2 regions of the Nonomuraea sp. C10 genome follow, and region 2 is predicted to be linked to the other one. Evidence: riboswitches for the same ligand, from Rfam matches in the RefSeq annotation. Region 2 holds a riboswitch; the other holds the start of a gene.
The links. A riboswitch is a leader RNA that binds a small molecule or an ion and turns the genes downstream of it on or off. The one in region 2 is predicted to bind S-adenosylmethionine.
Positions count from the first base shown of each region.

Region 1: another riboswitch for S-adenosylmethionine. It lies ahead of FR742_RS35255 (aminotransferase class V-fold PLP-dependent enzyme); the one in region 2 lies ahead of thrC (threonine synthase).

Region 1 covers NZ_VPFF01000003.1:804,992-820,588, forward strand. Annotated here, with positions in the region: gene FR742_RS35235 (Rossmann-like and DUF2520 domain-containing protein) at 1-668, opposite strand, end outside; gene FR742_RS35240 (SAM-dependent methyltransferase) at 987-1,949, shown strand; gene FR742_RS35245 (cytochrome P450) at 1,957-3,147, opposite strand; gene FR742_RS35250 (TerC family protein) at 3,147-3,887, opposite strand; SAM riboswitch class IV at 3,988-4,103, shown strand; gene FR742_RS35255 (aminotransferase class V-fold PLP-dependent enzyme) at 4,148-5,437, shown strand; gene FR742_RS35260 (DoxX family protein) at 5,463-6,083, opposite strand; gene FR742_RS35265 (NADH-quinone oxidoreductase subunit D) at 6,220-7,365, shown strand; gene FR742_RS35270 (DUF3180 domain-containing protein) at 7,373-7,828, opposite strand; gene folK (2-amino-4-hydroxy-6-hydroxymethyldihydropteridine diphosphokinase) at 7,825-8,328, opposite strand; gene folB (dihydroneopterin aldolase) at 8,325-8,690, opposite strand; gene FR742_RS35285 (nuclear transport factor 2 family protein) at 8,680-9,129, opposite strand; gene folP (dihydropteroate synthase) at 9,126-9,932, opposite strand; gene folE (GTP cyclohydrolase I FolE) at 10,091-10,669, opposite strand; gene ftsH (ATP-dependent zinc metalloprotease FtsH) at 10,666-12,660, opposite strand; gene hpt (hypoxanthine phosphoribosyltransferase) at 12,912-13,463, opposite strand; gene tilS (tRNA lysidine(34) synthetase TilS) at 13,474-14,466, opposite strand; gene FR742_RS35315 (zinc-dependent metalloprotease) at 14,619-15,597, opposite strand, start outside.
Region 2 covers NZ_VPFF01000003.1:197,080-212,676, forward strand. Annotated here, with positions in the region: gene groL (chaperonin GroEL) at 98-1,726, opposite strand; gene FR742_RS32385 (cold-shock protein) at 2,033-2,236, opposite strand; gene FR742_RS32390 (MoaD/ThiS family protein) at 2,488-2,763, opposite strand; gene thrC (threonine synthase) at 2,789-4,021, opposite strand; SAM riboswitch class I at 4,035-4,176, opposite strand; gene FR742_RS32400 (RNA polymerase sigma factor) at 4,266-4,820, opposite strand; gene FR742_RS32405 (trehalose-6-phosphate synthase) at 4,852-6,276, shown strand; gene FR742_RS32410 (hypothetical protein) at 6,278-6,889, opposite strand; gene otsB (trehalose-phosphatase) at 6,927-7,694, opposite strand; gene FR742_RS32420 (DUF3263 domain-containing protein) at 7,735-8,085, opposite strand; gene FR742_RS32425 (S-adenosyl-l-methionine hydroxide adenosyltransferase family protein) at 8,205-9,011, shown strand; gene FR742_RS32430 (hypothetical protein) at 9,139-9,699, shown strand; gene FR742_RS32435 (S8 family serine peptidase) at 9,696-10,889, shown strand; gene FR742_RS32440 (ABC transporter ATP-binding protein) at 10,943-11,959, opposite strand; gene FR742_RS32445 (ABC transporter ATP-binding protein) at 11,943-12,980, opposite strand; gene FR742_RS32450 (ABC transporter permease) at 12,993-13,964, opposite strand; gene FR742_RS32455 (ABC transporter permease) at 13,957-14,901, opposite strand; gene FR742_RS32460 (ABC transporter substrate-binding protein) at 15,026-15,597, opposite strand, start outside.

The sequences.
Region 1 (15,597 bases), 610 kb from region 2:
ACGTTGTCGAGCGCGGCGCCGAGCAGCGGCCCGAGCATCCGGCCCGGGTGGTCGACGCCGATGCGGCCGAGCAGTTCCTCCGACTCGGCGATGAGCGTCACCATGTGGTTGGAGGCGTTGGCCAGGGCCGCGTGGTAGAGCGGGCGGTCGGCGTCGGCGATCCAGACCGGCTCCCCGCCCATCTCGATGACCAGGGCCTCGGCGATCGGCCGCAGCGGCTCGGGGGCGGTGACGCCGAAGGAGCAGCCGGTGATGCGGTTGAGGTCGTCGTCGCGGCCGGTGAAGGTCATCACCGGGTGCAGCGCCAGCGGCAGCGCGCCCTTGCGGGCGGCCGGGTCGAGCACGGACAGCCCGTACGCGCCGCTGCAGTGGACGAGGATCTTGCCGTGCAGGTCGGCGCCGGTGGCGGCCAGGCCGCCCACGAGGTCGGGCAGCGCGTCGTCGGGCACGGTGAGCAGGATGAGCTGGGCCGCCGCCACCACCTGGTCGGGCCGCACCGGCTCGACCCCGAGCCTGGCCGCGGCCCATCGCTGGGAGGCGTCGGAGACGCCGCTCGCGGCGACGACGCGATGGCCGGCCTGCGCCAGCGCGGAGCCGAGCGCGGAGCCGACCTTGCCCGCTCCCAGCACGCCGACGGCCAGGCGGGCCGGGCGATCGGCTGCCTCCATGACGTCACACCCCCCGTCGACCTGATGGCACTGCCGACCAGGGTAACCGGCGCACCGGCAAGAAGAGATGACCGGGGTTTTGCTGCATGTTGCGTTACCGACAAAAGGGACAAGGGCAGGTGAACCGGTGCACCCCCTGTCGGATGAGATGAGGAGAGGGGTTCACCGCTGGGAGCGGGCGCCGAGTCCAACGAGACCCGACGCCCGCACTGTGTCAGGGGCCTCTTGGGCGGTGCGCATGGCCGCCACGCCGACTGGCGGTCATGGCGGGGCCCGGATCCGGTCCGGGCCCCGTGTCCATCGTGAGATAGTCCAGACATGTGGCTCACCTGGCGCGCCGCCACTCAGCGCGCGCTGTACGGCGAGGGCGGCTTCTACCTTCGCGAACGCCCGTCCGGCCACTTCCGCACCTCGGTCGTCGCGTCACCGGCGTTCGCCGAGGCGGTGCTGGCCCTGCTGCGCGAGGTCGACGCCGAGCTCGGCGCCCCCGCCGGGATCGACCTCGTCGACGTCGGCGCGGGCGAAGGCGTGCTGGTCCGCCACGTGCTGGCCATGGCCGGCCGCGGGCTGCGGGCCAGGCTGCGGGTCACGGCCGTCGACCTGTCCCCCCGGCCGGACGATCTTCCCGAGGAGATCGGGTGGTCCGCCCGGATCCCCTCCGGCGTGCGCGGCCTGGTGATCGCGAACGAGTGGCTCGACAACGTCCCGCTGGACGTCGCCGAGCAGACCGCCGACGGGCCGCGGCTGGTCCTGGTCGACACCGAGACCGGCGAGGAGCGGCTGGGCGGCGAGCCGCCGGCGGCCGATCTGGAGTGGCTGAAACGGTGGTGGCCGCTGTCGTGCGTCGGCACGAGAGCCGAGATCGGCCGCACCCGCGACGCGGCCTGGGCGGCGGTCCTGGCGCGGCTCGACCAGGGGCGGGCCGTCGCCGTCGATTATGCACACCCTGTGGATAACCGGCCGCGCTGCGGCACGCTCACCGGATATCGCGACGGCGCGGTCGTTTCCCCGATCCCCGACGGGACCTGCGACATCACCGCGCACGTCGCGCTCGACGCGTGCGCCGAGGCCGGGCGGCGGGCGGGCGCGATATCCACAGCCTTGTCCACACAGCGTGCCGCGCTGCGCGAGCTGGGCGTCACCGGCGCCCGCCCCTCCCTCGACCTGGCCCGAACCGATCCTCCGGGCTATCTCCGGGCGCTCGCCCGGGCCTCCGAGGAGGCCGAGCTGATCGATCCGGCGGGCCTGGGCGGGTTCGGCTGGCTCTGCCAGCGCCGGTGACCCGGCGTCAGCGCGTTCTCAGCTCCAGGCCCTGCAGCCCCCGGATGATGTAGCCCGGCTTCCACTCCGGCTCCCTGACAAGCTCCAGCGCCGGCGCCCGGTCGAGCAGCGCGCCGAACGACTCGACCATCTCGATCCTGGCCAGCGGCGCGCCCAGGCAGTAGTGGATGCCCAGGCCGAACGAGATGTGCGGGTTGTCCTTGCGGCCCGCGTCGAACCGGTCGGGGTCGTCGAACACCTCGGGGTCGCGGTTGGCCGAGCCGAACAGCAGCGCCACCTCGGCCCCGCGCGGGATCCGCACGCCGCCGACCTCGATGTCCTCCAGGACCCAGCGCTCGAACATCTGCGCCGGGGTGTCCCAGCGCAGCACCTCCTCGATCGCCGTGGGCAGCAGCGAGCGGTCCGCGCGCAGCCGGGCCAGCTCGTCCGGGTTCCTGAACAGCGCCCACCAGCCGTTGCCGGTGGCGTTCACGGTGGCCTCGTGACCGGCGTTGAGCAGCAGCACGCAGGTGCCGATCAGCTCGTCCTCGGTCAGCTCGGGGATCCCCGCCAGCGCGCTGATCAGGTCGTCGCCCGGCTTCCCCGCCCGCTCGCGGGCCAGCCCTCTGAGGTACTCGGCGAACTCGTCCGCCGCCCTGACCGCGGTGTGCTGCATCTCCTCGCTCGGGTTGAGCTCGTACATCAGGCAGATGTCCGAGGACCAGGGCCGCAGCAGGTGACGGTCCCGCTCGGGGATGCCCAGCATCTCCGCGATGACCGTCACCGGCAGCGGCTCGGCGACCTCCGCGATCAGATCTCCGCCGCCCTTCTCCACGTACGCGTCCACGAGCCCTTCAGCGATGGCCCGCACGCGCGGCCGCAGCGACTCGACCATGCGCGGGGTGAACGCCTTGGACACCAGGCGGCGCAGCCGGGTGTGCACCGGCGGCTCGACGTCGAGCATGCCGGCGCGGACCACCCGCCAGAACGGCTCCTGGAACTCCGGCTCCGGTGGCCTGCCGAACTCCTCGTCCGTGGCCACGTGCAGATAGGAACGGCCGAGCCTGCGGTCACGCAGCAGCTCGTCCACATCCGCGTGGCGGGCGATCAGCCACTGGTCGGCGGGTTCGAAGTAGCTGACGGGGGCCTCCCGCCTCAGCTCGGCGTAGACGTCGTAGGGATGGGCCACGAAATCCGGATTCCAGGGATCAAAGCGCACTATTGCATAGTAGGAGCTTCCTCCACCTGCTTGTTCTTCCTGCTCCGCACCCGGATGTTGAGCAGCTCGACGACGACCGAGAACGCCATCGCGAAGTAGATGTAGCCCTTCGGGATGTGCTGGTCGAGACCCTCGGCCACGAGCATCACCCCGATCAGCACCAGGAACGCCAGCGCCAGCATCTTGATGCTCGGATGCGCGTCGACGAACCGGCTGATCGGCCCGGAGGCGAACAGCATCACCGCCACCGCCACGACCACGGCCGCGATCATCACCCCGAGTTCGTCGACCATGCCCACGGCGGTGATCACCGAGTCGAGCGAGAACACGATGTCGAGCAGCATGATCTGCACGATGACCGACGTGAACGAGACGACGGCCGCCGACTTGCCGTCCTTGCTGGGCCCGTCCATCGTGTGGCTGATCTCGGTGACGCTCTTGGCCAGCAGGAACAGCCCGCCCAGCAGCAGGATGAGATCTCGTCCCGATATCTCATGACCGAGCACCTCGAACAGCGGCGCGGTGAGCCGGACCACCCACGACAGCGCCAGCAGCAGGAGCAGCCGCATCACCAGCGCCGCGGCCAGGCCCACCACCCGCGCCCGGTCGCGCTGCTCGGGAGGCAGCTTCCCTGCCAGGATGGAGATGAAGATGATGTTGTCGATGCCCAGGACGATCTCCAGGGTCACCAGGGTGAGGAACCCTATCCAGATCTCCGGGTTGGACACCCAGTCAAGCATCGCCGCCTACTTTCGGTGGGGGAACGTACCACCGCCCAACGAGCAGAAGTCCGGAGAAGTTCGCGATCCGGATGAATCATCGGTTATAGTCCGGCACGTAGGTCATGAGTGCCAGCGCCAAGCCCCGGCTCGCTGGCCGGCAACCCTCGCGTCCGCGGCGGGGTGCCCCGGGTGAAGACCTGGTCCGCCACGAAGGGTGGCGGGCAAGCGCGGGCTCCGTGGCTGCTCCTGGGGTCCGATGACGCCCGAGGAGGCATGCCGTGTCCACTTTGACGATCTTCGACGCCGCCCGCACCGCTCCCGAGAAGAACCCGGAGCCCTGTCCGGCGCGTGCGATCCCCGCCGTGCTCGGCGCCGACCTGCGGGTCCCGGTCAAGGGCGGCAGGCTCGCCGGGTACGCCAACCTCGACTACGCCGCCAGCGCCCCCTGTCTGGAGCAGGTCAGCGCCGCCGTCGCCGCCGCGCTCCCGGCCTACTCCAGCGTGCACCGCGGCGCCGGGTACGCCTCCCAGCTCACCACCGCCCGCTACGAGCAGGCCCGCCACACCGTACGGGCCTTCGTCGGCGCCCGCACGGACGACGCGGTGGTCTTCACCCGCAACACCACCGACGCCACCAACCTGCTCGCCCGCTGCCTGCCCGAAGGCACCACCGTGGTCGTCTTCGACACCGAGCACCACGCCTCGCTGCTGCCGTGGCAGCGGGTGGTCCGGCTGGCGCCGCCCGCCTTCCCCGGCGAGGCCGTGCGCGCCGCCGACGACACCCTGGCCGGGATCGACGGACCCAAGCTCCTGGTCGTGACCGCCGCCTCGAACGTCACCGGCGAGCTCTGGCCCGTCGCCGCGCTGGCCCACATCGCGCACCGGCACGGCGCGCGCATCCTGGTGGACGCCGCCCAGCTCGTCCCCCATCGGCCGCTCAACCTGACCGCGCTCGACCTGGACTACGTGGCCTTCTCCGGGCACAAGCTGTACGCGCCGTTCGGGGCGGGGGCGCTGGTCGGCCGCGGTGACTGGCTGGCCGCCGGCGACCCGTACCTGAAGGGCGGCGGCGCGGTGCGCGCCGTCGGCGAGGACGGTGCCGACTGGCACGACGACCCCGAGCCGCGGCACGAGGCGGGCACCCCGAACGTGCTGGGCGCCATCGCGCTGGCCGCCGCCTGCGACGCGCTCACCGCCACCGGCTGGACCCCGCTCGTCCGCGAGGAGGAGCGGCTGCTCGCCCGGCTGCGTGCCGGCCTCGCCGCCATCGACGGGGTACGGGAACTCTCGCTGTGGGGGCCCGGCCACCCGCGCGTCGGCATCGTGTCCTTCACCGTCGACGGCCACCCGGCGCGCGAGGTCGCCGAGACGCTGTCGGCCGAGCACGGGATCGGGGTGCGGGACGGCAAGTTCTGCGCGCACCCTTTCGTCCGCCACCTGCTCGGCACGCAGGACGGCGGCTGCGCGGACGGCACCGCCTCGGCCGTGCGCGCCTCGATCGGCATCGGCACGACCGAAGAGCATGTCGACCGTCTTCTCGCCGCGCTGCGCGACCTGGCCGGTCGCTGAGCGGCCCGCTCAGCGACCGTAACTCCTACGGCTTGCGTGGGTGGGGCCGGGTCGGCTCGTCGCCGAGCAGGCGGTCGACGTCACGCATGTCGCGGTCGTCCAAGCCGCTCGCGCCGCTCCCCTGCGGGGGCACGTCGCGCTGCGGCTCCTCCATCACCGTGGGCCGGGTGGGCGCGTTGTCGAGCCCGCCCGGCACCGGCTCGTAGGCGGGCTCGGTCGCGGCGGCCCGCCTGGAGCGACGCCTGTGCACCGCGTGGATGATCCCGTCGAGGCCGATGCGCCCGCCGCCCAGCGCGATCAGCAGCAGGCAGGCCGCGCCCAGGGCCGCCACCAGCTCCCAGCCGCCCTCCGTGACGAACACCCCGCCGGCCGCGTGCACGAAGAGCAGCGCCCCGATCATGTCGATCAGCAACAGCGCCGCCGAGATCCGGACCGCCAGCCCCAGGATCAGCAGCACCCCGCAGACCACCTCGACGATCGTCGCGAAGGCGGCCGACGCCTGGGGCAGCGGCACGCCCATCTCGGTGAAGCCGGCGCTGATGGCCCCCAGACCCGCTGTCCATTTCTGCAGCCCGTGCGCCACGAAGATGACGCCGATCACCACCCTGGCGATCAGGGCAGCCACATCAAAGATGACCCTCTTCATCGTCTTGTTCCCCCGTTCCAGACAATCCTCCCCCGCCTCGGCCCGGTGATGCGCGTGCTTGCCGTACCTTGACCTCGGACGACGGACCCCGGCACACCCGTTCCTTGACCTGGTATCCGGTGAGAGCATGGGCCGTATGACGGAACGCGTGGTGGGAATCGGCGCAGGGGCGAAGGAACTGGCCACCGAGGACATGATCCTCAACATCGGCCCCCAGCACCCCTCGACGCACGGCGTGCTCCGCCTCCGCCTGACGCTCGACGGCGAACGCATCGCCACCGCCGAGCCGATCGTCGGCTACATGCACCGGGGCGCGGAGAAGCTGTTCGAGGTGCGCGACTACCGGCAGATCATCATGCTGGCCAACCGCCACGACTGGCTGTCGGCGTTCGCCAACGAGCTCGGCGTGGTGCTCGCCGCCGAACGCATGCTCGGCATGGAGCCGCCCGTCCGCGCCGTGTGGGCCCGCACGCTGCTGGCCGAGCTCAACCGGGTGCTCAACCACCTGATGTTCCTCGGCTCCTACCCTCTGGAGATGGGCGCCATGACGCCCATCTTCTACGCCTTCGACGAGCGCGAGCGCATCCAGGCCGTCATGGAGGAGATCTCCGGCGGGCGGATGCACTACATGTTCAACCGCGTCGGCGGCCTGAAGGAGGATCTCCCGTACGGGTGGCTCGACCGGGTGTCACAGACCGTCGCCGAGGTCCGCGCGAAGATCCCCGACATCGAGAACCTCATACTCGACAACGAGATCTTCCTCGCCCGCACCAGAGGCGTCGGCGTGCTCACCCGCGAGCAGATCATGCAGTACGGGGTCAGCGGCCCCATCGCCAGGGCCTCCGGCGTCGACGTCGACCTGCGCCGCGACCAGCCCTACCTCGCCTACCCCGAGCTGCCCGTCAGGGTCGTCACCCGCACCGCCGGCGACTGCCACGCACGCTTCGAGGTGCTGCTGGAGCAGGTCAAGGTCTCGCTCGACCTGGCCGACGCGTGCGTCGACCGGCTCCGCTCACTGCCGCGGGGGCCGATCAACCAGCGGCTGCCCAAGGTGCTCAAGGTGCCGGAGGGCCACACCTACGCCTGGACGGAGAACCCTCTCGGCATCAACGGCTACTACCTGGTCTCCAAGGGCGACAAGACCCCGTGGCGGCTCAAGCTCCGCTCCGCCTCCTACGGCAACATCCAGGTGCTGCGCGAGATGCTGCCCGGCCACCTGGTCTCTGACATGGTGGCCATCCTCGGCTCGATGTTCTTCGTGGTGGGCGACATCGACAAGTGACCGGCTCCTACTCGGGCCGGTCACCCTCGTGGTCCTCGGGGATGCGGCAGGCGTGTTCGAGGAAGAGGGCGGCGCAGACGAGGACCACGCAGGCCAGCAGCGAGCCGCCGGACACGAAGAACTCGCTCCGCGGCGTCACCTTCTCCAGCTCCGTCGCCGTGTGCAGCACGAAGCCGCCGAACAGGCCCGCGAACCCCGCCCCGCCGTATGCGGACGCCTTGGCCAGCGCGACCAGCCGGGCCACCGCGAGCGGCTCCACCGGTTTGGTGCCGGGCCGGCGGGCGATCCTGGCCCGGGTCATCCACCCGGCGTAGGCCTCGCCGACGGCCAGCAGCAGCACCGTCGGGATCGCGGTCCACGGCACCAGCGGCATCTGGGAGTAGAACTGCTGGACGGTCAGCCATGTCAGCAGCGCGACGACGACGAAGACGACGGCCAGCAGGCCGGGACGGGTCGGTCTCAATCGGGCCTCTGCAGCTTCAGGTCCTCACGGAGTCGCGCGCCCCGCTGGTCGAGGCCCGCCAGCAGGTCGGCGACCCGGCCCTTGCCCGGCAGCTCCGCGTCGGGGTCGGCCTGCGCCCACGGCAGCAGCACGAACGCCCGCTCGTGCGCCATGGGGTGCGGCAGCGTCAGCTCCGGGTCGTCGCTGACGATGTCGCCCACCACGATCAGGTCGATGTCGAGCGTGCGCGGCCCCCACCGCTCCTGGCGGACGCGGCCGAAGGCGTCTTCGGTGCTCTGCGCCCGCTCCAGCAGGGTGTGCGGTTCGAGAGTCGTCTCCGCCACCACCACCGCGTTCAGGTAGGGCCGCTGGCCCCCTGGGCCGCCCACCGGATCGGTCTCGTAGACCGGCGAGGCCGCCACGAACTCCAGACCCGGCGCGTCGAACAGCGCGTCCACGGCGCCCTGCAGCGTCTGGAAACGTCTGCCCAGGTTGCTCCCGAGCGCTAGCACGGTCTTCATCGGCGCCTCCGTTGGATCGTCACCACCACGTCGCCGAACGGCAGGGGGATCGGCGCGGCGGGTTTGTGCACGCTCACCTCCACGGACTCGACGAGCTCCCTATCCAGGCAGACCTCCGCCAGCCGCTGGGCGAGCGTCTCGATCAGCGCGACCGGCTCGCCCTCGACCACCTTCACCAGCGCCTGCGCCAGCTCGCCGTAGTCGACGGTCAGGGCCAGGTCGTCGCCCGCGGCCGCGGGCGCGGTGTCGAGGAAGAGCGTGACGTCCACGACGAACTCCTGGCCGAGCTCCCGCTCGGCCGCCAGCACGCCGTGTCTCCCGCGGGCCCGCAGGCCCTTCAGCGCGATCCGGTCAGTGCTCAAGCTCGCCTTCCTCCTCCTCGTCGTCGTCGCTCTGCAGCACCGGCGACCCGTGGTGCATCCACAGCCGCCAGCCCTGAGGGGTGCGGATGTAGACGTTGCTGGCCACCACCTTGCCGGCCGCGAAGCTGGACTCGCCCTCCTCGCCCGCCGTGAGGATGTTCTCCACGCAGGTCAGCACCGCCACGTCGTCGCGGAGCACGGTGGTGTTGACGTCGGTGAGCACGAACTGGATGTAGGTCGTGTTGGCCATGATCAACGCCCACGACCGCAGCACCTCCGACCGGCCCGCCAGGAGGGTCCAGCCCGGGTGGACGCAGCTGACCTTGCCGTCGACGCCGTCCTCGGCCCAGATCTCGGTCATCCGATCGAGGTCGGCGTCTTCTATCGCGGTATAGAACTCCTGGTTGATGGTCTCGATCGCGGCGGTGTCGACGCTCATGTGTCAGCTCCGGCTCTCTTCCATGCTGCTGCCACGCGCACGGCATCGGCATTCGGACCTACGGTGTGCACCCGGACGCACCAGGCGCCGTCACGGGCGGCGAGCGCCGTCACCGCCAGCGTGGCGTCGTCGTTGCGGTCGAACGGGCGCGGCGTGCCGTCGGCGTCGGCGAGCAACCGCCCCAGGAACCTCTTGCGGGACGCCCCGATCAGCAGCGGGTAGCCCAGCTCGGTCAGGCGCGGGATCGCCGCCAGCAGCGCCCAGTTGTGGGTGGCGTTCTTGGCGAAGCCGAGCCCCGGGTCGAGCACGATCTGCTCGCGGGAGACCCCCTCGGCGAGCACCAGCTCCACCCGTTTGGCCAGCTCCTCGCAGACCTCGGTCACGACGTCCTCGTAGACCGCGCGGCTCTGCATGTCTTCGCTCTGGCCGCGCCAGTGCATCACCACGTAGGGCACACCTGCGGCGGCCACCACGCGCGGCATCTGCGGGTCGGCCAGGCCGCCGCTCACGTCGTTGACCAGGACCGCCCCGGCCTCGACCGCGGCCTTGGCCACCTCGGCCCGCATCGTGTCGACGCTGACCTGGACACCCTCCGCGGCCAGCGCGCCGATCACGGGCACCACGCGGGCGAGCTCCTCGTCGAGCGACACCCTGGAGGCGCCCGGCCGGGTGGACTCGCCACCCACGTCGACGATGTCGGCGCCCTGGGCGACCAGCTCGAACCCGTGGCGGATGGCCGCCGCCTCGTCGAACCACAGGCCGCCGTCGGAGAACGAGTCAGGGGTCACGTTGACCACGCCCATGACCAGGCACCGGTCGGCGTCGTCAAGCCCCGGCACTCTCGTCATGTGCCCAAGCCTAGGCGCTCGCTCATACCCGGCGATATCGCGGGTGCCCCGTTGTGGATAACGATCCCTTCGCGCTTGGAACGCGCGCGGATCTCACGCGGCGCCGCCAGCCGTCAGCGCCCCAGGATCAGCGCCATCGCCTCGGCGCGCGTCTTGTCACTGGTACGGAAATCGCCGCGGACGGCCGAGGTGACCGTCTTCGCGCCGGGCTTGCGTACACCACGCATCGTCATGCACAGGTGTTCGGCCTCGACCACCACGATCACGCCGCGCGGCTCCAGCACCCGCATGATGCCGTCGGCGATCTGCGAGGTCATCCGCTCCTGCACCTGCGGCCGGCGCGCGTAGACGTCGACCAGCCTGGCCAGCTTGGACAGGCCGGTGACCTGGCCGTGCTCGTTGGGGATATAGCCGACGTGCGCCAGGCCGTAGAACGGGACGAGGTGGTGCTCGCAGGTCGAGTAGACCTCGATGTCCTTGACCAGGATCATCTCGTCGTGGTCGACGTCGAAGACCTTGTTGAGCACGTCCTCGGGGGTCAGCCCGAGGCCCGAGAACTGCTCCGCGTAGGCGCGGGCCACCCGGGCGGGCGTCTCGAGAAGGCCGTCGCGGTCGGGATCCTCGCCGATGGCGTAGAGGATCTCGCGGACGGCCTTCTCGATCCGTCCGAAATCTACTTCGTGCGCTTTCACGCAGTGTCTCCGGAAGGCAGTGCGCCCTGGTGGCCCTGTCCGAGCGAGCCGTTGCCGTACTGCTCCTTGGGGGTCAGGATGGGCGGCCGGTCGGACGGGAGCCGTTTGCCGTAGCCCGCGTAGGACGGACGGTGCTCTTTGACGACCACCGGAGAGAAGATCTCCAGCACCATGTCGCGGGAGAGGGTCTCCTTCTCCATGAGTTCGAGCACCAGGTTGTCGAGCACGTCGCGGTACTCGACCAGGATGTCCCACGCCTGGTCGTGAGCCGTCTCGATCATCCGGCGGACCTCCTCGTCGATCGTGGAGGCGATCTTCTCGGAGTAGTCGCGCTCGTGGCCCATCTCACGGCCGAGGAACACCTCGGCCTGGCCGCTGCCGAACTTGCGGGCGCCCAGCGCCTCGCTCATGCCGTACTCGGTCACCATGCGGCGGGCGACGGCGGTGGCCTTCTCGATGTCGTTGGAGGCGCCGGTGGTGGGCTCGTGGAAGACGAGCTCCTCCGCCGCGCGGCCGCCCAGCAGCATCGCGAGCTGGTCCATCATCTCCGACCGGGTGGCCAGGAACTTGTCTTCCATCGGCAGCGTCATCGTGTAGCCGAGCGCCCGGCCCCGGGACAAGATCGTGATCTTGTGGACCGGGTCGGAGTTCGGCAGCGCGTGCGCCACCAGCGCGTGACCGCCCTCGTGGTAGGCGATCATCTTCTTTTCCTTGTCGGACATGACGCGGGTCTTGCGCTCAGGCCCGGCCATGACCCGGTCGATCGACTCCTCCAGCATGTCCATCGTGATCAGCTTCTCGTCGGCGCGCGCGGTGAGCAGCGCGGCCTCGTTGATCACGTTGGCCAGGTCGGCACCGGTGAACCCGGGGGTCCGGCGCGCGATGACGTCGAGGTCGACGTCGGGCGCGAACGGCTTGCCGCGGCCGTGGACCTTGAGGATGCCCTTGCGGCCCTCCAGGTCGGGACGGTCGACGGTGACCTGACGGTCGAAGCGGCCGGGACGCAGCAGGGCCGGGTCGAGGATGTCGGGCCGGTTGGTCGCGGCGATGAGGATCACGCCGCCCTTGACGTCGAAGCCGTCCATCTCGACGAGCAGCTGGTTGAGCGTCTGCTCGCGCTCGTCGTGACCGCCGCCCAGGCCGGCGCCGCGGTGGCGGCCGACGGCGTCGATCTCGTCGATGAAGATGATCGCCGGGGCGTTGGCCTTGGCCTGCTCGAACAGGTCGCGCACGCGGGAGGCGCCGACGCCGACGAACATCTCGACGAAGTCGGAACCGGAGATCGAGTAGAACGGCACGCCCGCCTCACCCGCGACCGCGCGGGCGAGCAGGGTCTTGCCGGTGCCGGGCGGGCCGTAGAGCAGGACGCCCTTGGGGATCTTCGCGCCGATCGCCTGGAACTTGGCCGGGGCCTGGAGGAAGTCCTTGATCTCGTGGAGTTCCTCGATGGCCTCGTCGGCGCCCGCGACGTCGGCGAAGGTGGTCTTGGGAGTGTCTTTGGTGATCAGCTTGGCCTTGGACTTGCCGAAGTTCATCACCCGGCTGCCGCCGCCCTGCATCTGGTTCATGATGAACAGGAAGAGCAGCACGATGATGACGATCGGCAGGAAGCTCACCAGGATGCTGAGCAGGATGTTCTCCTGCGGCACCTCGGTGGTGAAGCTGTCGGTCTTGCCGGCCTGCACCTGCGCCTGCAGGTCGTCGGTCAGCTTGGCGCCGTAGCCGGTGACCCAGTCGGACTGGATCATCTTGGTGGGCTGGTCGCCGGGCCTGACCGTGATGCCGTTCTTGAGCGTCAGCTCGATCCGCTGGTCCTTGTCAATGATCTTCGCGTTGCTGACGTTGCCGGTGCGAATCTGCTCGAGGACCGTGGACGTGTCGGCCTGCTTGAAGTTGCCCCCGCCGCTCCACAATTGGGTGACGAGCAGGAGCAGCACGACGATGCCCAGGATCCACAGCAGTGGCCCACGTGTAAATCGCTTGAGATCCATCCGATGCGGAACCCCTGGCGGGCCCGTCCCTTCCCTGACCATGGCCTGGAACCCCGGGCAGGACCCGGGGCCGCGGCATCCCGACGCCGCGACTTCTGACTACCCGGAGGGGACGCTCGGTCACCCTCCCGTCGTCAGAAGGTACACCGGACAAGCGCGCGGAGGGACCGCCCGCTACAACCGGCCTTGCCCTACCAACGTACGTCACGGCCCGCTGTGTTCCCGGCGGTTCACGGCCATCCAAGCGATCTCTAGGTGTAGACGTGAGTGGCGAGGGTGCCGATGAAGGGGAGGTTGCGGTAACGCTCGGCGTAGTCGAGCCCGTAGCCGATGACGAACTCGTTGGGGATGTCGAAGCCGACGTACTTGACGTCGATGGGCACCTTGACGGCGTCGGGCTTGCGCAGCGCGGCGCAGATCTCCAGCGAGGCCGGGTTGCGCGACTTGAGGTTCTCCAGCAGCCAGTGGAGGGTCAGGCCGGAGTCGATGATGTCCTCCACGATCAGCACGTGGCGGTTCATGATGTCGGTGTCGAGGTCCTTGAGCACCCGCACGACACCGGACGACCTAGTGCCGGCGCCGTAGGACGACACCGCCATCCAGTCCATCTGCACCGGCACGTGCAGGGCCCTGGCCAGGTCGGCCATCACCATGACGGCGCCCTTGAGCACGCCCACGAGGAGCAGCTCCTTGCCCGCGTAGTCTTCGTCGATCCGACCGGCCAGCTCCCTGATCTTGCCCTGGAGCTCGTCCTCGGCGATGAGGACCTTCTCGAGGTCCTCGCCCATGTCGGCTGCGTCCACCTGTGGTTCCTTACGGGATGGGGCTGATGGCGAGTATCAGGGTGCCATACCGCCGGACAGCCGACACTCGCCCGGGTAGGTCCACGGCCTTCTGCCCGCGCCAGGAGGTGACGAGGCGTTCCACGGCGTGCACGTGGGTCGCCGAGAGCGCCCCGGACGGCGCCCCGGCGGCGATGGCGGCGCGACGCAGCACCCGCCGCCGCACGGCCGCGGGAACCCGCTCCAGCGCCTCGACGGAGAGCGTGAGCCTTCCCGAAATATCGCTTAGAGCGCAATCGTGATACACCGTGTCAGCCCACTCGTCGAGCGCGTCGGCGTCGTCCCTGGCGAGCCCGGCTGTCCGCGCGAGCGCCTCGGCCACCCCGGGCCCGAGCTCCTTCTCCAGTACGGGAAGGACCCGCGAGCGCACCCGGACCCGGGTGTAGCGGGGGTCGTCGTTGTGCGGGTCGTCCCACGGGCTCAGGCCGAGCGCCGCGCAGGCGGCGACGGTGACGCGGCGCGGGAGGCCGAGCAGGGGGCGGCGGTAGAGCCCGCTCCGCGGCGCCATCCCGGCCAGCGACCGTGGGCCGCTCCCCCTGGCCAGCCCGAGCAGCACGGTCTCGGCCTGGTCGTCGCGGGTGTGGCCGAGCAGCACGGCGGCGGCGCCGGCCCGCTCCGCGGCCTCGCCGAGCGCCCGATATCTGGCCTCCCGCGCGGCGGCCTCCGGCCCTCCGGCCGTGCCCACCGTGACGGTCAGCACCTCGCCGGACTCCAGCCCCAGCTCTCCGGCCAGCTCCGCGACCCGCCTCGCCCGTACGTCCGAGCCTTCCTGCAACTGGTGGTCCACCGTGACCAGCCCCGCGCGCAGCCCGGCGCGCGGCGCGACGAACCCGAGCGCGGCGGCCAGCGCGAGCGAGTCGGCGCCCCCGCTGCACGCGGCCAGCACCGTGGACCCTCCGTCCAGCCCGGCCAACGCCTCACGCACAGCCCGGCGGACATCAGCTACAGCAGGGTGCGGTCCCACACCACCATTGTCCAGCCACGGCGACGAGCCCCGTCCGGCGTCCACAGAGGTGAGGGGTGTACGGCGTCCAGCCACGTGGGCGAGCGTCCGTGGACAATGGCCGGGTTCAGTGGTGCTCGCCCCGGACGGCCGGGGCGAGCGTTGGACGGGGGTCAGCCGGGGAGGGCCGGGGTGCCGATCACGCGGCGCACCCAGGCGTCCGGGTCGGAGATCTCCGCCGGGGTCGGCAGCGTGTTGGGCGAGGTCCAGACTCGGTTGAAGCCGTCCATGCCGGCCTTCTCCACCACCCGGCGGACGAAGGCGGAACCCTCCGCGTACTGCTTCATCTTCAGGTCGATGCCCAGCAGGCGGCGGATCGTCTTGTCGAGCTTGGAGCCGCCCTCGCGGCGCTGGGCGAACTTGGCCCGGATGTCGGCCACCGACGGCACCACCGAGGGCCCCACCGCGTCCATCACGTAGTCGCCGTGGCCCTCCACGAGCGTCATGACGGCGGTGAGCCGGTCGAGGATCTCCTTCTGCTGCGGCGACTGGATGACGTCGATGAGGTTGCCCTCGCCGCCCCTGACCACGTCCTGGATGGTGTCGGCCGCGTTGCGCAGGCGCTCGACGAGCGTCGGCAGGTCGAGGTCGGAGGCCAGCAGGAACTCGGTCATCTGCGAGCGCACGTACTCGCGCAGCCAGGACACCCCGGTGAACTGCACCCGGTGCGTCTCCTCGTGCAGGCACACCCAGAGCCGGAAGTCGTGCGGGTTGACGTTCATCTCGCGCTCGGCGTGCACGATGTTGGGCGCGACGAGCGTGAGCCGGCCGGTGGCCTCGCGGCCGGTCGGGTCGGGCGGGAGGAACAGCTCGTACTGACCGAGCACCCGCGTCGCCAGGAAGGCGAGCACGGCGCCGACCTCGACGCCGGTGATCCGGGAGCCCACGGCGCTGACGATCGCGGGCGGCCGGTTGGCGCCGCTGGTCATCCGCTGGGTGAGCGGCTCCAGCACCACGCGGAAGCCCTCGACGTTGGCCCTGATCCAACCGGGCCGGTCGACGACGGTCGCCGCCTGCGGCGCGGTCTCAGCATCGATCTTGGTGAACTCGCGCACGTGCCCTTCGGCCTCGCGCGACAGCGTACGGAGCTCG
Region 2 (15,597 bases):
AAAAACCGCCGATAAGGGCGGTCGGAAAAGCGAAGCGGCCCGAACCGGAAACACCGGCGCGGGCCGCTCGCGAGAACCTCGGGTCGAGAACCCTCGATCAGAAGTCCATGTCACCGCCGCCGGGCATGCCGGCGGGAGCGGCCGGGGTCTTCTCCGGCTTCTCGGCGATGACAGCCTCGGTGGTCAGGAACAGCGCCGCGATCGAGGCGGCGTTCTGCAGCGCCGAACGCGTCACCTTGGCCGGGTCGATGATGCCCGCCTCGAACATGTTGACGTAGTCGCCGCTGGCCGCGTTGAGGCCCTCACCCGGGGTGAGGTTGCGGACGCGCTCGACCACGACGCCACCCTCAAGGCCGGCGTTGACCGCGATCTGCTTGAGCGGCTCCTCCAGCGCCTTGCGCACGATGGCCGCACCCGTGGCCTCGTCGCCCGGCAGCTCCAGCTTGTCGAACGCCTTGGCGCCGGCCTGCAGCAGCGCCACGCCACCGCCGGGGACGATGCCCTCCTCGACGGCCGCCTTGGCGTTGCGCACGGCGTCCTCGATGCGGTGCTTGCGCTCCTTCAGCTCGACCTCGGTGGCGGCGCCGGCCTTGATGACGGCCACGCCGCCGGCCAGCTTGGCCAGGCGCTCCTGGAGCTTCTCCCGGTCGTAGTCGGAGTCGGTGCGGTCGATCTCGGCGCGGATCTCGTTGACCCGGCCGGCGATCGCGTCGGCGTCACCGGCGCCGTCGACGATCGTGGTCTCGTCCTTGGTCACCACGACCTTGCGGGCGCGGCCCAGCAGGTCGAGGGTGGCGTTCTCCAGCTTGAGACCGACCTCCTCGGCGATGACCTGGCCGCCGGTGAGGATGGCGATGTCGGCGAGCATGGCCTTGCGGCGGTCGCCGAAGCCCGGGGCCTTGACGGCGACCGAGCGGAAGAGGCCGCGGATCTTGTTGACCACCAGGGTGGCCAGGGCCTCACCCTCGATGTCCTCGGCGATGATGAGGAGCGGCTTGCCGGACTGCACGACCTTGTCGAGCAGCGGCAGCAGGTCCTTGTTGGCCGAGATCTTCGAGTTGACGATCAGGATGTACGGGTCCTCGAGCACGGCCTCCATGCGGTCGGAGTCCGTGACGAAGTACATCGACGTCATGCCCTTGTCGAAGCGCATGCCCTCGGTGAGCTCCAGCTCCAGACCGAAGGTGTTGCTCTCCTCGACGGTGATGACGCCTTCCTTGCCGACCTTGTCCATCGCCTCGGCGATGAGCGAGCCGATCTCGGGGTCGGCGGCGGAGATGGAGGCGGTGGAGGCGATCTGCTCCTTGGTCTCCACGTCCTTGGCCAGCTTGGAGAGCTCCTCGCTGACGCGCTCCACGGCCGCCTCGATGCCCTTCTTCAGGGCCATCGGGTTGGCGCCGGCAGCGACGTTGCGCAGGCCCTCACGTACGAGCGCCTGGGCGAGCACGGTAGCGGTGGTGGTGCCGTCGCCCGCGACGTCGTCGGTCTTCTTGGCGACTTCCTTGACCAGCTCGGCGCCGATCTTCTCCCACGGGTCCTCGAGCTCGATCTCCTTGGCGATCGAGACACCGTCGTTGGTGATCGTGGGGGCGCCCCACTTCTTCTCCAGCACGACGTTGCGGCCCTTCGGGCCCAGCGTGACCTTCACCGCGTCGGCGAGCTGGTTCATCCCGCGCTCGAGACCGCGCCGGGCGTCCTCGTCAAACGCGATCATCTTGGCTGCCATTAGGCGAGACCTCCCAGATGCAGGGTGTCCTGGTGAGATCGAGCCGACGCCCGCGACGGCATGTGGGCCCACATCTCCGTTCGGCAGGCCCCATCGTCTCGATCCCCGTTGGCACTCATCAACATAGAGTGCCAACGACTGTTTAGCACTCTACCCCGTCGAGTGCAAGCTGACTCCACACCTGGCCAGGTCAACAGATCGCCGTCGAAGGTGTCCGTACGGCGGGCCCCGGGCGGCCCGCCGTACCCCAATGTGAGGTGGCAGTCACACGCACTGCGCTGGCGTGCGAGCTGCCGGTCGCACCAGCTAGGCGACAGCGCGGACGGATTCCGCCTGCGGCCCCTTCTGGCCCTGCGTGATCTCGAACTCGACCCGTTGTCCCTGTTCGAGAGAGCGATACCCGTCCATCATGATTGCCGAGTAATGGACGAATACATCCTTACCACCGTCTACCGCGATGAAGCCGTAGCCCTTGTCCGCGTTGAACCACTTGACGGTGCCCTGCGCCACTTCCGACTCCTCTTACTGGGCTCAGGGATCTCGCCCATTCGTCTGCGAGACCCACAATCGCCATGACTTATGGGGATATCGTCTGACGATCGCACTCGACCATACCTGTGGCATGGCGGTCGGCAACAGAGTCAATCCGCAAAAGCCTTATTTCACCCCTAGCTGAGTAGTTCAAGGTTGAATTTCCCACAAAAGGGAGAAGGCGCCCACATGGGGCGCCTTCCAGACGATCGCTCCGCCGAGCGGGGGGCTCAGCCGCCCGCGACGGCCGGGATGATGGAGATCTGCGTGCCCTCAGGGGCCGGAGTGTCCAGACCCTGGGCGAATCGGACGTCCTCTTCCCCCACGTAGACGTTAACAAAACGCCGAATCTTGCCCGATTCATCCAGAATGCGGGCGCCGATCCCCGGGTAGTCGGAATCGAGCTTGGCCAGGACGTCACGGAGAGTCGCGCCCTCCCCACTCACTTCCGCGTTGCCCCCGGTGTACGTGCGCAGGATGGTAGGAATCCGCACAGAAACGCTCATGTTATGGTCTCGCCTTTCCTGATTGTCAGACAGTCGCGCGGAACGCGTCGAGGGAGGGCCGGATCACGGCCGTGGGCTGCGCGTCGGCCGCGACGGCGTCGAGCGTCTTGAGCCCGTCGCCGGTGTTGAGCACCACGGTCTCGGCCTCCGGGTCGAGCTGCCCGGTCTCGACGAGCTTCTTCAGCACGCCCACCGTGACGCCGCCCGCCGTCTCGGCGAAGATGCCCTCGGTGGAGGCCAGCAGCTTGATGGCGGCCACGATCTCGGCGTCCGTCACGTCCTCGACGGCGCCGCCCGTGCGCCGGGCGATGTCGAGCACGTAAGGGCCGTCGGCGGGGTTGCCGATGGCCAGCGACTTGGCGATGGTGTCGGGCTTGACCGGCTGGACCACGTCGTGCCCGGCCTTGTAGGCGGCCGACACCGGCGAGCAGCCGAGCGCCTGCGCCCCGAAGACCTTGTAGGGCGTGTCGTCGACCAGCCCGAGCCGGATCAGCTCCTTGAAGCCCTTGTCGATCTTGGTGAGCTGGGAGCCGGACGCGATCGGGATGACGATCTGCTCAGGCAGCCGCCAGCCGAGCTGCTCGGCGATCTCGTACGCGAGCGTCTTGGAGCCCTCGGCGTAGTAGGGCCGCAGGTTGACGTTGACGAATCCCCACTTGTCGCCCATCGGGTCCCCGATCAGCTCCGAGCAGAACCGGTTGACCTCGTCGTAGGTGCCCTCGATGCCGATGAGCCTGCCGCCGAAGACGCGGGCCATGGCGATCTTGGCCTGCTCCAGCCCGGCGGGGATGAACACGCACGCGTCCAGGCCCGCCCTGGCGGCGGCGGCCGTCACGGCCCCGGCCAGGTTTCCGGTCGAGGAGCAGGAGAGCGTGTGGAAGCCGAAGTTGCGGGCCGCCTCGACGGCGATGGCCACCACCCGGTCCTTGAAGGAGTGGGTGGGGTTGCCCGAGTCGTCCTTCACGTACAGGGACTTGAGACCGAGCGCCCGGCCCAGGTTGCCCGCCTTGACGAGCGGCGTCCAGCCGGGGTTCATGTTGGGCTTGCTCGCGACGTCGGCGGGCACCGGCAGCAGGGAACGGTAGCGCCAGATGCTGGCCGGGCCCGACTCGATGTCGGACCTCTTGACGTCGCCGAAGTCGTAGGCCGCCTCCAGCGGCCCGAAACACTCGACGCAGGCGAAGTTGGGGCCGAGCGGATAGCGGGCGCCGCACTCGCGGCAGGAGAGAGCAGTGGCGGGACCGAAGTCGAGCGACATGAAGCGAGGCCTTCCCTCATCTTCGTCCGCGGCCACCCTGACCGCGGACCGGAATTGGCACCCTGTCCCGGTCGGCCTCGCCAGGTCGCGAGTCACAAGCCGGGAGGGTTGCCGGGGCTTCGCAGGGCCGGTCCCTCCACCCCTCTGGATGAGCAATGTTCAGTTGTGTGGTGCTGCTGACTCGGACTCTACCCAATCAACCACGTGACATGGACAGTCGTCTCACTTTCCGAGATGAACGATCTCACCGGTAGTCGTCGCCCAGCACACCCTGCACGTACTTGCGCGCCTGGTGGATGCGCGACTTGGCGGTGCCGAGCGGGATCTTGAGCTGCTCGGCCACCTCGCTGTAGTCGAGCTGCACGATGTCGCGCAGCACCAGCGCCTGCGCCAGGTCGGGCTTGTCGGCCTCCAGCGCCTCCATCGCGTCGAGCAGGTCGAGCCGCGAGCCCGCGATCACGCTGACCCGCCGCACGTCGGGCTTCTGCGTCAGCAGCTCGTCGGAGCTCTGCTCCGCCGACCTGCGCTTCAGCGAGCGGTACGTGGTGCGCGCGCAGTTGGCGGTCACGATGTGGAGCCAGGTGCTGAACCTGGCCCGCCCCTCGAACCTGGCGATGTTGCGCGCCACCGCGAGCAGGGTGTCCTGGGCCGCCTCCTCGGCGTCATGGTGATACGGCAGGATACGAGCGCAGTGCCGCAGCACGTCGGGCTCGATCCGTCGCAGGAGCTCGCCGAGTGAGCGATGATCGCCTCTGGCTGCGGCATGGGCGAGTTCCTCGGTGTGCTCATCTAGCGCCATAGCTGGGATCCTATGGTCGGAGGGAGCGTAAATGAACAGCGTCCTGCTCGCCTCGAACAGAGGCCCTGTGTCGTTCACCGTGTCCGACGACGGCGTCCTCACCATGAGACGCGGCGGCGGCGGTCTCGTCTCCGGGCTGTCCGGCGTGGCCAGGGACGAGGGCGTGCTGTGGGTGTGCGCGGCTCTGTCCGACGGCGACCGCAGCGCCGTCCGCCAGGCCCCCGGCGGCCGGCTCGACCACGCCGGCTACGAGACGGGCCCGCTGCGCATGCTCGACATCGCGCCCGCCACCTTCCACCGGGCCTACAACTCCGTGGCCAACTCCACGCTGTGGTTCGTCAACCACCTGCTCTACGACATCCCGAACGCGCCCCACTTCGGCACCCGGTTCCGGCGCGACTGGGAGTCCTACCGCGACTACAACGGCGCCTTCGCGCTCGCGCTGGCGGAGGGAGCCGCTCACGGCGCCCGGGTGATGGTGCAGGACTACCACCTGACGCTGACCCCGGCGATGCTCCGCGCCGAGCGGCCCGACCTGCGCATCGCGCACTTCAGCCACACGCCGTGGGCCCCGCCCGAATACTTCTCGCTGCTGCCCGACGAGGTGGCGCGAGAGGTGCTGGAGGGCGTCCTGGGCGCCGACCACGCCGGGTTCCTCACCCGCCGCTGGGCGGGCGCGTTCATGGACTGCTGCGAGACCGTGCTGGGCGCCGAGGTCGACCAGCGGGCCGCGACGATCACGTACGAGGGCCGCACCACCCGCGTCGGCGTGCACGCGCTGGGCGTCGACGGCAAGGCGCTGTGGACCCGCGCCGCCGAGCCCGACGTCGAGTCGCACATGGCGGCCATCAGGGAGGAGGTCGGCGACCGCAAGCTGATCGTGCGCATCGACCGCACCGAGCTGTCGAAGAACATCGTGCGCGGACTGCTCGCCTACAAGGAGTTCCTCGACGCCCACCCCGAGTGGCACGGCCGCGTCGTCCACCTGGCCTTCGCCTACCCGAGCCGCCACGACCTGCCCGAATACCGCGAATACACCGCGGCGGTGCAGCGCTGCGCGCAGGAGATTGAGGACGAGTACGCGACCGAGGACTGGAACCCCCTGATCCTCAACGTCAACGACGACTACCCGCGCTCCCTGGCCGCCTACCGGCTGGCCGACGTGCTGCTGGTCAACCCGATCCGCGACGGCATGAACCTGGTGGCCAAGGAGGGCCCGATCCTGTCGCCGCGCTGCGCGCTGGTGCTGTCGCGGGAGGCGGGCGCGTGCGCGGAGCTGGGCGCGCACGCGCTGGTGGTCAACCCGTACGACATCAGCGGCACCGCCGCCGCGCTGCACGCGGCGCTGGTGATGCCGGAGGCGGAGCGCGCCCGCCGCAGGGAGCGGCTGGAGGCGGCCGCCACCGCGCTGCCCCCGCAGAAGTGGCTGGCCGCCCAGCTCGACGCGCTCGCCTAGATCACTTCCAGTCGGCGTACTTCAGGGTGTCGGCGAGGTTCCCGGTGCTCCACTCGTCGACCACGAGGATCTGCGACTTCGGCAGATACCACTCGCGGGTGGTGAAGCTGACGCTGGTCTTCTTCCCGTTGCCGGTGCGGCAGCGGGTGGTGAACTCGTGGTAGTGGGCCTTGTGCCCGGGGCCGACCTGGCGCAGGCCCTTCTTGTGCGCGCCGACCCGCTCGCCGCGCAGGAGCATGCCGTTCTTCGGGCACTTCTGCACGTCGGAGGCGGGGTAGTAGCCGCCCCTGCCGGCGTCGTACGGGCCGAAGCCCTCGGCGCCCGTCCTGATCGCCTTCGGGCCGAGGATCCAGAAGCTCTTGCAGCCGGGAGCGAAGAAGCCACCCCTGGGGTTGGCGCAGGGTCCGGTGACCACCTTGATCCGGTCGGCGCCGACCCGGTGGACCACCCACTTGAGCGGGATGTAGAGGGTCAGGCCCTTGCGCAGCTTCAGTTCCTGGGCGGGGCCGGCGGTGGTCGAGGCGGCTGTCGTGGAGGCGGCGGCCGCGGAGGCGGGGGCCACGAGGACCGCCGCCGCGGCCACGGCCACGGCGGCGAGGTGCTTCTTGCTCATGCCCGGACCATAGGGGTGCCCACTTGCAAACTGGTCACTATCGGCTGAAAGCGGACGTCAACTCGCGGAGCAGCGCCACCACGCCCTCGGGGCCGTCGACGACGATGTCGGCCCGCTCGGCCAGCGCCGTGACCTCGGTGGAGCCGCTGCACACGGTCACGCCGGGCAGGCCCGACGAGCGGACCGCGTCGAAGGCGGCCAGGTCGCCGAGGTCGTCGCCCACGAAGAGCACCGACCTGGCGGAGCGCTCGGTCAGGAACGCGCCGAGCGCGTGCCCCTTGTCCATGCCGGACGGCCGCACCTCCAGCACCATCCGGCCGGGCTCGACGACCAGGCCGTGCTCGGCCGCCAGCGCGGCCAGCGGCTCGCGCAGCCGGGCCAGCGTGCCCTCGGGGTCCGCGCAGCGGCGGGTGTGCACGGCCACCGCGCGGCCCTTGTCCTCGATCGCCGCGTCGGTCACGCCCAGCGAGCCGAGCAGCAGCGGCAGTTCCGCCTTGGCCCGCGGCACCCCGGCCGGCGGCGGGGGCGCGGAGGTCCGCCCGTCCTCCCACCGCTCGAAGCCGTAGTGGCCGAGGATGACCAGGCCCGGCACGTCCTTGAGCGCGGGCCCCAGCTCCAGCACCTTGGCCGGCGGCCGTCCGGTCACGATGGCCACGGCGCCCACGTGCCGGCCCAGCTCGGCCAGCACCGGAGGCGCGCCGGGGTGGACGACGGCGGTGTCGGGGTCGGGCACGATCGGCGAGAGGGTGCCGTCGAAGTCGAGCCCGATCACGGCGCCGGCCGGATCCTTCAGTATCGCTTCCATTCCAGGGATGTCGCTCACGCCGCCTGCCGTACCCAGCCGGTCAGGGGCGCATGCCGAGCCGGCGGGCGGAGCGCTCGCGCCGGCGGGCGGCGCGCAGCCTGCGCAGTCGCTTGACCAGCATGGGGTCGTGCGCCAGCGCCTCGGGACGGTCGATCAACTCGCCGAGCAGCTGGTAGTAGCGGGTGGCGGAGAACCCGAAGGTCTCCTTGACGGCCTGCTCCTTCGCGCCCGCGTAACGCCACCAGTGGCGCTCGAAGGCGAGGAGCTCGAGTTCGCGGTCGGTGAGGGGCCGGTGGACGGGTTCCTGGGCGTCGTCCTGGTCTGCCCTGTCCTCTGCCCTCTGGTCGGCCCTCTGGTCGGCACTGTCACCGTTTGACGGTGCAGTGTCCATGGTGTCCTCCTCAGGAACGGGCGGCGCGACGATGGCTTCGCGCGCAGGCGGCCCGTCGCCATCGTAATGTGCCGAGTGCGGCTGTTCACGGCGGATTGAGAGACGTACAGTCACTAAGTGTGACCTCTGTCATCACACTTCTCACGGATTACGGGCTCGAAGACGGTTATGTCGCCGCCTGCCACGGGGTGATCGCCGGGATCGCCCCCGAGGTCCGGGTGATCGACGTGTGCCACCTGGTCCCGGCGGGTGACGTGCGGCGCGGCGCGGCGATCCTGGCCCAGACGATCCCGTACATGCCCGTGGGCGTGCACGTCGGGGCGGTCGACCCGGGCGCGGGAGGCGCCAGGCGCGCGATCGCGGTCGAGGCGGGCGGCCGGGTGTTCGTGGGGCCGGACAACGGGCTGCTGTCGTGGGCGGTGCGCGCCAGCGGCGGCGCGCGGGCGGCGTACGAGCTGAGCAACGCCGAGCACTTCCTGCACCCGGTATCGCCCACGTTCCACGGCCGTGACGTGTTCGCGCCGGTGGCCGGGCGGCTGAGCAACGGGCTGCGGCCGCGCGAGCTGGGCCCGCGGGTGCCGGTGGAGAGGCTGGTGTCGCTGCCCGCGCCGACGTCCGTGCTGCGCGAGGGCGCGGCCGAGGGCGAGGTCGTCTCGGTCGACCGCTACGGCAACACGCAGTTGTCGATCACGGCCGGCGACCTGGAGGCGCTGGGGCTGCGGGTGGGCGACACGCTCGGCGTGTCGCTGGGCCGGCGGCGGCTGTCGATGCCCTACCGGGAGACGTACGCGGCGGTCCCGCCCGGTGAGCTGGTGGCGTTCGCGGACTCGGCGGGCCTGATCGCGTTCGCGGTGAACTCCGGCGACGCGGCGCAGCGCCTCGGCCTGCCTCCGGGGGCGCATGTCCGGTTGTCACCCTCCGTATAACGCAAAAGCCAACAAACACCAATTACGTGGCGTATCGGACTGTTTACTGAACCGTCGGACTGAGGCCCTGACCCCGTGCCAGAATTCACGGCAGATCGGGCGCCCCCTCCCCCCGTTCGAGGTTCACGTGTTTCAGCTGTCCCTGCTCCTGCTCGCCCTCCTGTCCGTGTTCTGTTGCCCCGCCGCGCCGCCGGTGCCCGAGCGCTGGCGTGCCTGGCCGGTGACGCGGGTGTTCCCGTACGCCGTCCCCGGCACCAGCCCGTCCGGCGCACAGGTCACCTACCTGCTGGCCGGGGTCGCGCCCGAGGCGTCCTGCGCGGCCGCCTTCCAGCCCGCGCTGCCCGCCTGCGTCACCGCGCTGCGCGCCACGTACGCCGACAGCACCGCCACCTACGTCGCCACCGCCGGCATCGCGGTCCTGGCCCGGCCCGTGCCCCCGGGCGCGGCCGGGCCCCTGCGCGTGCCCGCCGTGCGGCCGGTCGCCTTCCCCGGCGGCCCCGCCGAACGCTTCGGCGAGCGGCAGTGCTTCACCGGGACCCTGATCGCCTCCCACGCGCCGTACGTGATCGCCACCACCGCCGGTTACGCGGACGGACGGTCGTTCCGTCCGGGTGACCAGGCCGTGCCCCGGCTCGGTGGTTTCGCCCGCCAGCTCGCCACCGAGCTGCACCGGGGCCTCACCGGATGAGGCGGCCGCGCCTGCGGGCGGCGCTGCTGTCCCTGTTCCTGCTGTTCCCGTCGTCCCAGCTCGGCCTGGCCACGCCCGCCGCCGCGGACGACGAGATGGGCGCCCTCGCCAGAGACAAGCAGTGGCAGCTCGGCACGCTGCGGCTGCACGACGCCTGGCGGGTCACCCAGGGCGACAACGTGCTGGTCGCGGTGCTCGACACCGGGGTCCGCGGCGACCACCAGGACCTGCGCGGCTCCGTCGTGCACGGCCCCGACCTGACAGGAGCCGGCCGGGCCGGCGGAGTGTGGGGCCACCACGGCACCGCCATGGCCAGCCTCATCGCCGGCCACGGCCACGGCAAGGGCAAGGCCGGCGGCGTGCTCGGCGTCGCGCCCGCCGCCAAGGTGCTGTCGGTACGCGTCACGCTGGAGAACTCCGATCCCCGGCGGGCCAAGCGGCGCGCCGGCGGCCACGACGCGCTCGCCAAGGGCATCCGCTACGCCGTCGACCGGGGCGCCCAGGTCATCAGCATGTCGCTCGGCGGCGGCAGCGGCTCCTGGGAGGGCTCGGCCGCCGAGGAGGAGGCGGTGCAGTACGCGGTCGCCCACGGCGCGGTGCTGGTCGCCTCCTCCGGCAACGACGGCGAGAGCACCAACAGGAAGAACTTCCCCGCCGCCTACCCCGGCGTGATCGCCGTGGGCGCGGTCGACAGGAACTTCCGGCTCGCCGGGTTCTCCAACCGCCAGGACTACCTCTCGGTCGTCGCCCCCGGCGTCGACATCGTCTCCGCCAACGGCGCCCGCCGGTACGTGGTCGGCGACGGCACCAGCTCGGCCGCCGCCATGGTCGCGGGCATCGCCGCGCTGATCAGATCCGCGTACTCGGACCTGTCGCCGTACCACGTGCGGCGGGCCATCGAGCTCGGCACCAGGAAGCGCCCGCGCGGCGGCTACAGCACCGGCTACGGCCACGGCGTCGCCGACGCCGCCCTGGCGCTGCGCGTGGCCGAACGCCTGGCCGGCCCCACCCAGCCGCCCCCGCTCCCCGCGGAGCACTTCGGCGAGGACCCGTCCGGCCCCCCGCCGGGCTCCCGCGCCCTGGTCATCGCGGGCCTGGTGGCGCTGGCCCTGGCCCTGTCGGCCCGCATCCTGCTCCACCACGATCGTCGCCGAGCCGTTCCCTGGAGCCGCGGCGGGGCTCCCCCCTGACACGACCGCCCCCGCACCGAAGGGCGCGAGGGCGGCGGCGACGACACGCACCGCTAGTTCACATGCACCACGTCATGCGTCTCGGCGAAATGGCAGGCGCTCTCGTGGGACGTGCCCGGCCGGATCTGCAGCAGCGGCTCCTCCGTCGCGCAGATCTCCTGCGCCTTCCAGCACCGCGTGCGGAAGCGGCAGCCGGACGGCGGGTTGGCCGGCGACGGCGGGTCGCCCTGGAGGATGATCCGCTCGCGCTGGTCGCGGCCCTCGGGGTCGGGGACCGGCACCGCCGACAGCAGCGCCTGGCTGTACGGGTGCGCGGGCTTGTCGTAGATCTCGACGTCCTTGCCGAGCTCGACGACCTTGCCCAGGTACATCACCGCGACCCGGTCGGAGATGTGGCGGACCACCGACAGGTCGTGGGCGATGAAGATGTACGCCAGGTTGAACTCGTTCTGCAGCCTCTCCAGCAGGTTGATCACCTGGGCCTGGATCGACACGTCCAGCGCCGAGACCGGCTCGTCACAAACGATGATCTCCGGCTGGAGCGCCAGCCCGCGGGCGATGCCGATGCGCTGGCGCTGACCGCCCGAGAACTGGTGGGGGTAGCGGTTGATGTGGTCGGGGTTGAGCCCGACGACCTCCAGCAGCTCCTGCACCTTGCGGGTGCGGTCGCCCTTCGGCGCCACCTCGGTGTGGATGTCGAACGGCTCGCCGACGATGTCGCCGACGGTCATCCGCGGGTTGAGCGAGGTGTACGGGTCCTGCATCACCATCTGGATGTTGCGCCGCATCCGCTTGAGCTCGGCGCCCTTGGCCTTGGCGATGTCACGACCGTTGATCTTGACGGAGCCGGAGGTGGGCCGCTCCAGCGCCATCAGCACCTTGGCGAGGGTGGACTTGCCGCAGCCGGACTCGCCCACGACGCCGAGCGTCTCGCCGCTGGCGAGGTCGAAGGAGACGCCGTCGACGGCCTTGATGGCCCCGATCTGCTTCTTGAACATGATCCCCTGGTTGAGGGGGAAATGCTTCACCAGATCGCGGACCTCGAGGATCGTCTCACCCTTGGTCGCCATCGAGGACCTCCCTCCAGTAGTGGCAGGCGCTGTTGCGCGTGCCGCTGATCTCGTAGAGCGGGGGGCTGTCGGTCACGCAGTTGTCCTGCCGGTACGGGCAGCGCGGGTGGAAGGCGCAGCCGGTCGGCATGTCGAGCAGGTTGGGCGGCAGGCCCTTGATGGCGTACAGGTCCTGGCCCTTGAGGTCGACCCGGGGGATCGACTCCAGCAGCCCCTTGGTGTAGGGGTGGGCAGGCGCCTTGTAGATGTCGTGCACGGAGGCGTTCTCCACGATGCGCCCGCCGTACATGACCGCGATCTTGTCGGCGACGTCGGCGACGACGCCGAGGTCGTGGGTGATCAGGATCATGCCCATGTTGCTCTCGCGCTGCAGCTCCGCGAGCAGCTCCATGACCTGGGCCTGGACCGTCACGTCGAGCGCGGTGGTCGGCTCGTCGGCGATCAGCACCTCGGGGTCGAGCGCGATCGCCATGGCGATCATGATGCGCTGCCGCATGCCCCCGGAGAACTGGTGCGGATAGTCGTTGACGCGCTGCTTGGCGCCCGGGATGCGGACCCGGTCCATCAGCTCGACGGCCTTCCTCATGGCGTCGCGCTTGCCCATGCCGCGGTGCACCCGGAACATCTCGCTGATCTGCCAGCCCACGGTGAACACCGGGTTGAGCGCGGAGAGCGCGTCCTGGAAGATCATCGCGATGCGCTGGCCGCGCACCTGCGTGCGCGCCTCCTCCGAGAGCCTGAGCAGGTCGGTGCCGTTGAAGCGGACCTCCCCCTTGGGGATGCGCGCCGGCGGCATGTCGAGGATGCCCATGATCGCCTGCGCGGTCACGGACTTGCCGGAACCCGACTCGCCCAGGACGGCGAGGGTCTCGCCCGCCTGGAGCGAGTAGCTCACCCCGTTGACCGCCCGTACCAGGCCGGCGCGCGTGGCGAACTCCACGTGCAGGTCGTCCACCGCGAGCAGCGGCTCGTTGCCCAGCCCTCCCTCGGCAGGCAACGCGTGCGGCGATGTCTTGCTCATGTTTCCCCCCTCCTACCTGAGCTTCGGGTCGAGCGCGTCGCGTACGGCGTCGCCCAGCATGATGAACGCGAGCACCGTGATGCTCAGGAACAGGGCCGGGAACACCAGCGGCAGCGGCGCCTCCAGGAACCGGTTCCGGGCGTCGGCGATCATCAGGCCCCAGGAGATGTCGGGCGACTGCACGCCGACCCCCAGGAAGGACAGCGCGGCCTCGGCCGCGATGAAGCCGCCCAGGTTGATGGTGGCGACGACGATCACCGGCGCGAGCGCGTTCGGCAGCAGGTGCCGGAACATGATGCGCGCCTGGCCGGCCCCCAGCGCCTTGGCCGCCAGCACGAAGTCCTGGCTTCTCGCGGTGATGACGGCCGCCCGCATGATGCGGAAGGTCATCGGCCACGCCAGCACCGAGAGCGCGATCACCACGATCCAGATGCCGATCCCGGCGTCCCGGAACGTCGCCGTGATGAGCAGCGCGCCCAGGATGGAGGGGATGGCGAAGAAGACCTCGGTGACGCGGGACGTCAGGACGTCGGTCCAGCCGCCCCGGGTGCCCGCCAGCAGGCCGAGCAGCCCACCGACCAGCGCCGTGATCACCGTGGTGGCGACACCGATGATGATCGAGTTCTTGGCGCCGTAGATGGTCTTGGCGTACACGTCGCAGCCGAGGTTGTCGCGGCCGAAGATGTGGCCGGCGCTCGGGCCCTGGCGAGCGGTGGAAAGCTCGCAGGTCTTCGCGTCGAACGGGTTGATCGAGGTGAACAGCGACGGCCAGAATGACATGACCAGCAGGATCGCGATCAGGACCAGCGAGAAGATGAACATCGGCCTGCGGCGCAGGTCGTACCAGGCGTCTCGCCAGAGGCTCGCCGGCTTCGCTTCCTTCTTCTTGGGCTGCTTGACCGGCGGGGACGGCTGGTTCTCCGTCAGCGACTGGGTTTCGGGGAACGCCGGCCCGACCTGGCCCAGCTGCGGTGTCTCACTCATAGCGGATCCTCGGATCGAGCACGGCGTACAGCATGTCGACGATCAGGTTCGCCACGATGTACACCAGCACCAGGATTGTCACGATACCTACGACGATGGGTTGCTCACGTAGGTAAACGCCCTGATACAACTGCAAGCCGATGCCCGGCAGGTTGAAGATGGTCTCCGTGATGATGGCGCCGCCCATGAGCACGCCCAGGTCGGCTCCGAGATAGGTGACCATCGGGATCAGCGCGTTGCGCAACCCGTGTCTGCCCACGACCCGCCGTCTCGACAGGCCCTTCGCGGTGGCGGTGCGGATGTAGTCGGAGCGTAGCGTCTCGACCAGACTCGTCCTGGTCAGACGTGTCAGGTACGCGATCGACGTGCCGGCCAGCACGAAGCCCGGCAGCAGGTACGACTGCAGGCCCTGGCCGACTCCCGCGATGGGGAAGAACTCGATCCCGGTGACCTGCTTGAGCCAGACGCCCAGCCACAGCTGCAGCACGAAGCCGGTGACCAGGGTCGGCACCGAGATGAGCAGCAGCGTCGAGGCCAGGATCGCGGTGTCGGTGGCCCGGCCGCGGCGCAGCGCCGCCCAGAGGCCGAGCAGCAGGCCGATGATGGCCTCCATGACCAGCGCGGTGAACGCGAGGTTCAGCGTGACCTGGAACTTGCCCGCCATCAGCTGGGTGACGGGGACGCCGGCGAAGGTCTTACCGAAGTCACCGTGGAAAAGGATGCCGCTGATGTAGTACCAGTACTGGACCAGCAGCGGATCGTTCAGGTGATACTGCTCGCGGATGATGGCGGTGATCGCCGGGTCCTGGCGCTTCTCGCCGGCGAGCGCCTCGATGGGGTCACCAGGAAGCGCGAACACGATGGCGAAGATGAACAGGGTGGCGCCCAGCAGGACTGGTATCGCCTGGATCAGGCGCCTGATGATGTAACGGCCCATACAAGCCTCCCGTACATGCCAGAAGGCAGTCCCTGGGAACCTTGGGTGGCGCGTGCCCAAGCGACTGCCTTCGTGGCGGGCTCACGAGGGGTGGACGGCGTCCCGCCCACCCCCGTATATAACGTCAGGCCTTCTCGACGTCAGCCCATTCAACCTGGTTGAGCAGATTGATTCTGACGTTCTTCACCTGAGTGGAGTACCCAGAGTTGTTCCGGTAGAAGTACACCGGAACGTACGGGAGGTCCTTGATCAGGACATCGTCGGCCTGCTGGTAGAACTTCAGGCCCTCTTCAGGGCTCTCCGCCTGGTCGCCCTTGGCCACCAGCTCGTCGAACTCCTTGCTGGAGTAGCCCGCGTAGTTGGAGCCGGTCTTGATGGCGCCGGTCGAGAAGATCGGCGACAGGTAGTTCTCTGCCGACGGGTAGTCGACCGCCCAGCCCATGCGGAACATGCCCTTGTACTTCTTGGCGTCCAGGTCGTCGAGGATGTTCGCGAACTTCTCGAACGGCCTCACGGTGACCTCGACGCCGAGGTTGGCCCGCAGGTTGTTGGCGACGGCCTCGATCCACTCCTTGTGGCCGCCGTCGGCGTTGTAGCCCAGCTCCAGCTTGGCCGGGCCGTTGGCCGCCGCGTACTGCTCCTTCGCCTTGCCCGGGTCGTAGGTGCAGGCCGCGCAGGCGCCCTGGCGGTAGCCGT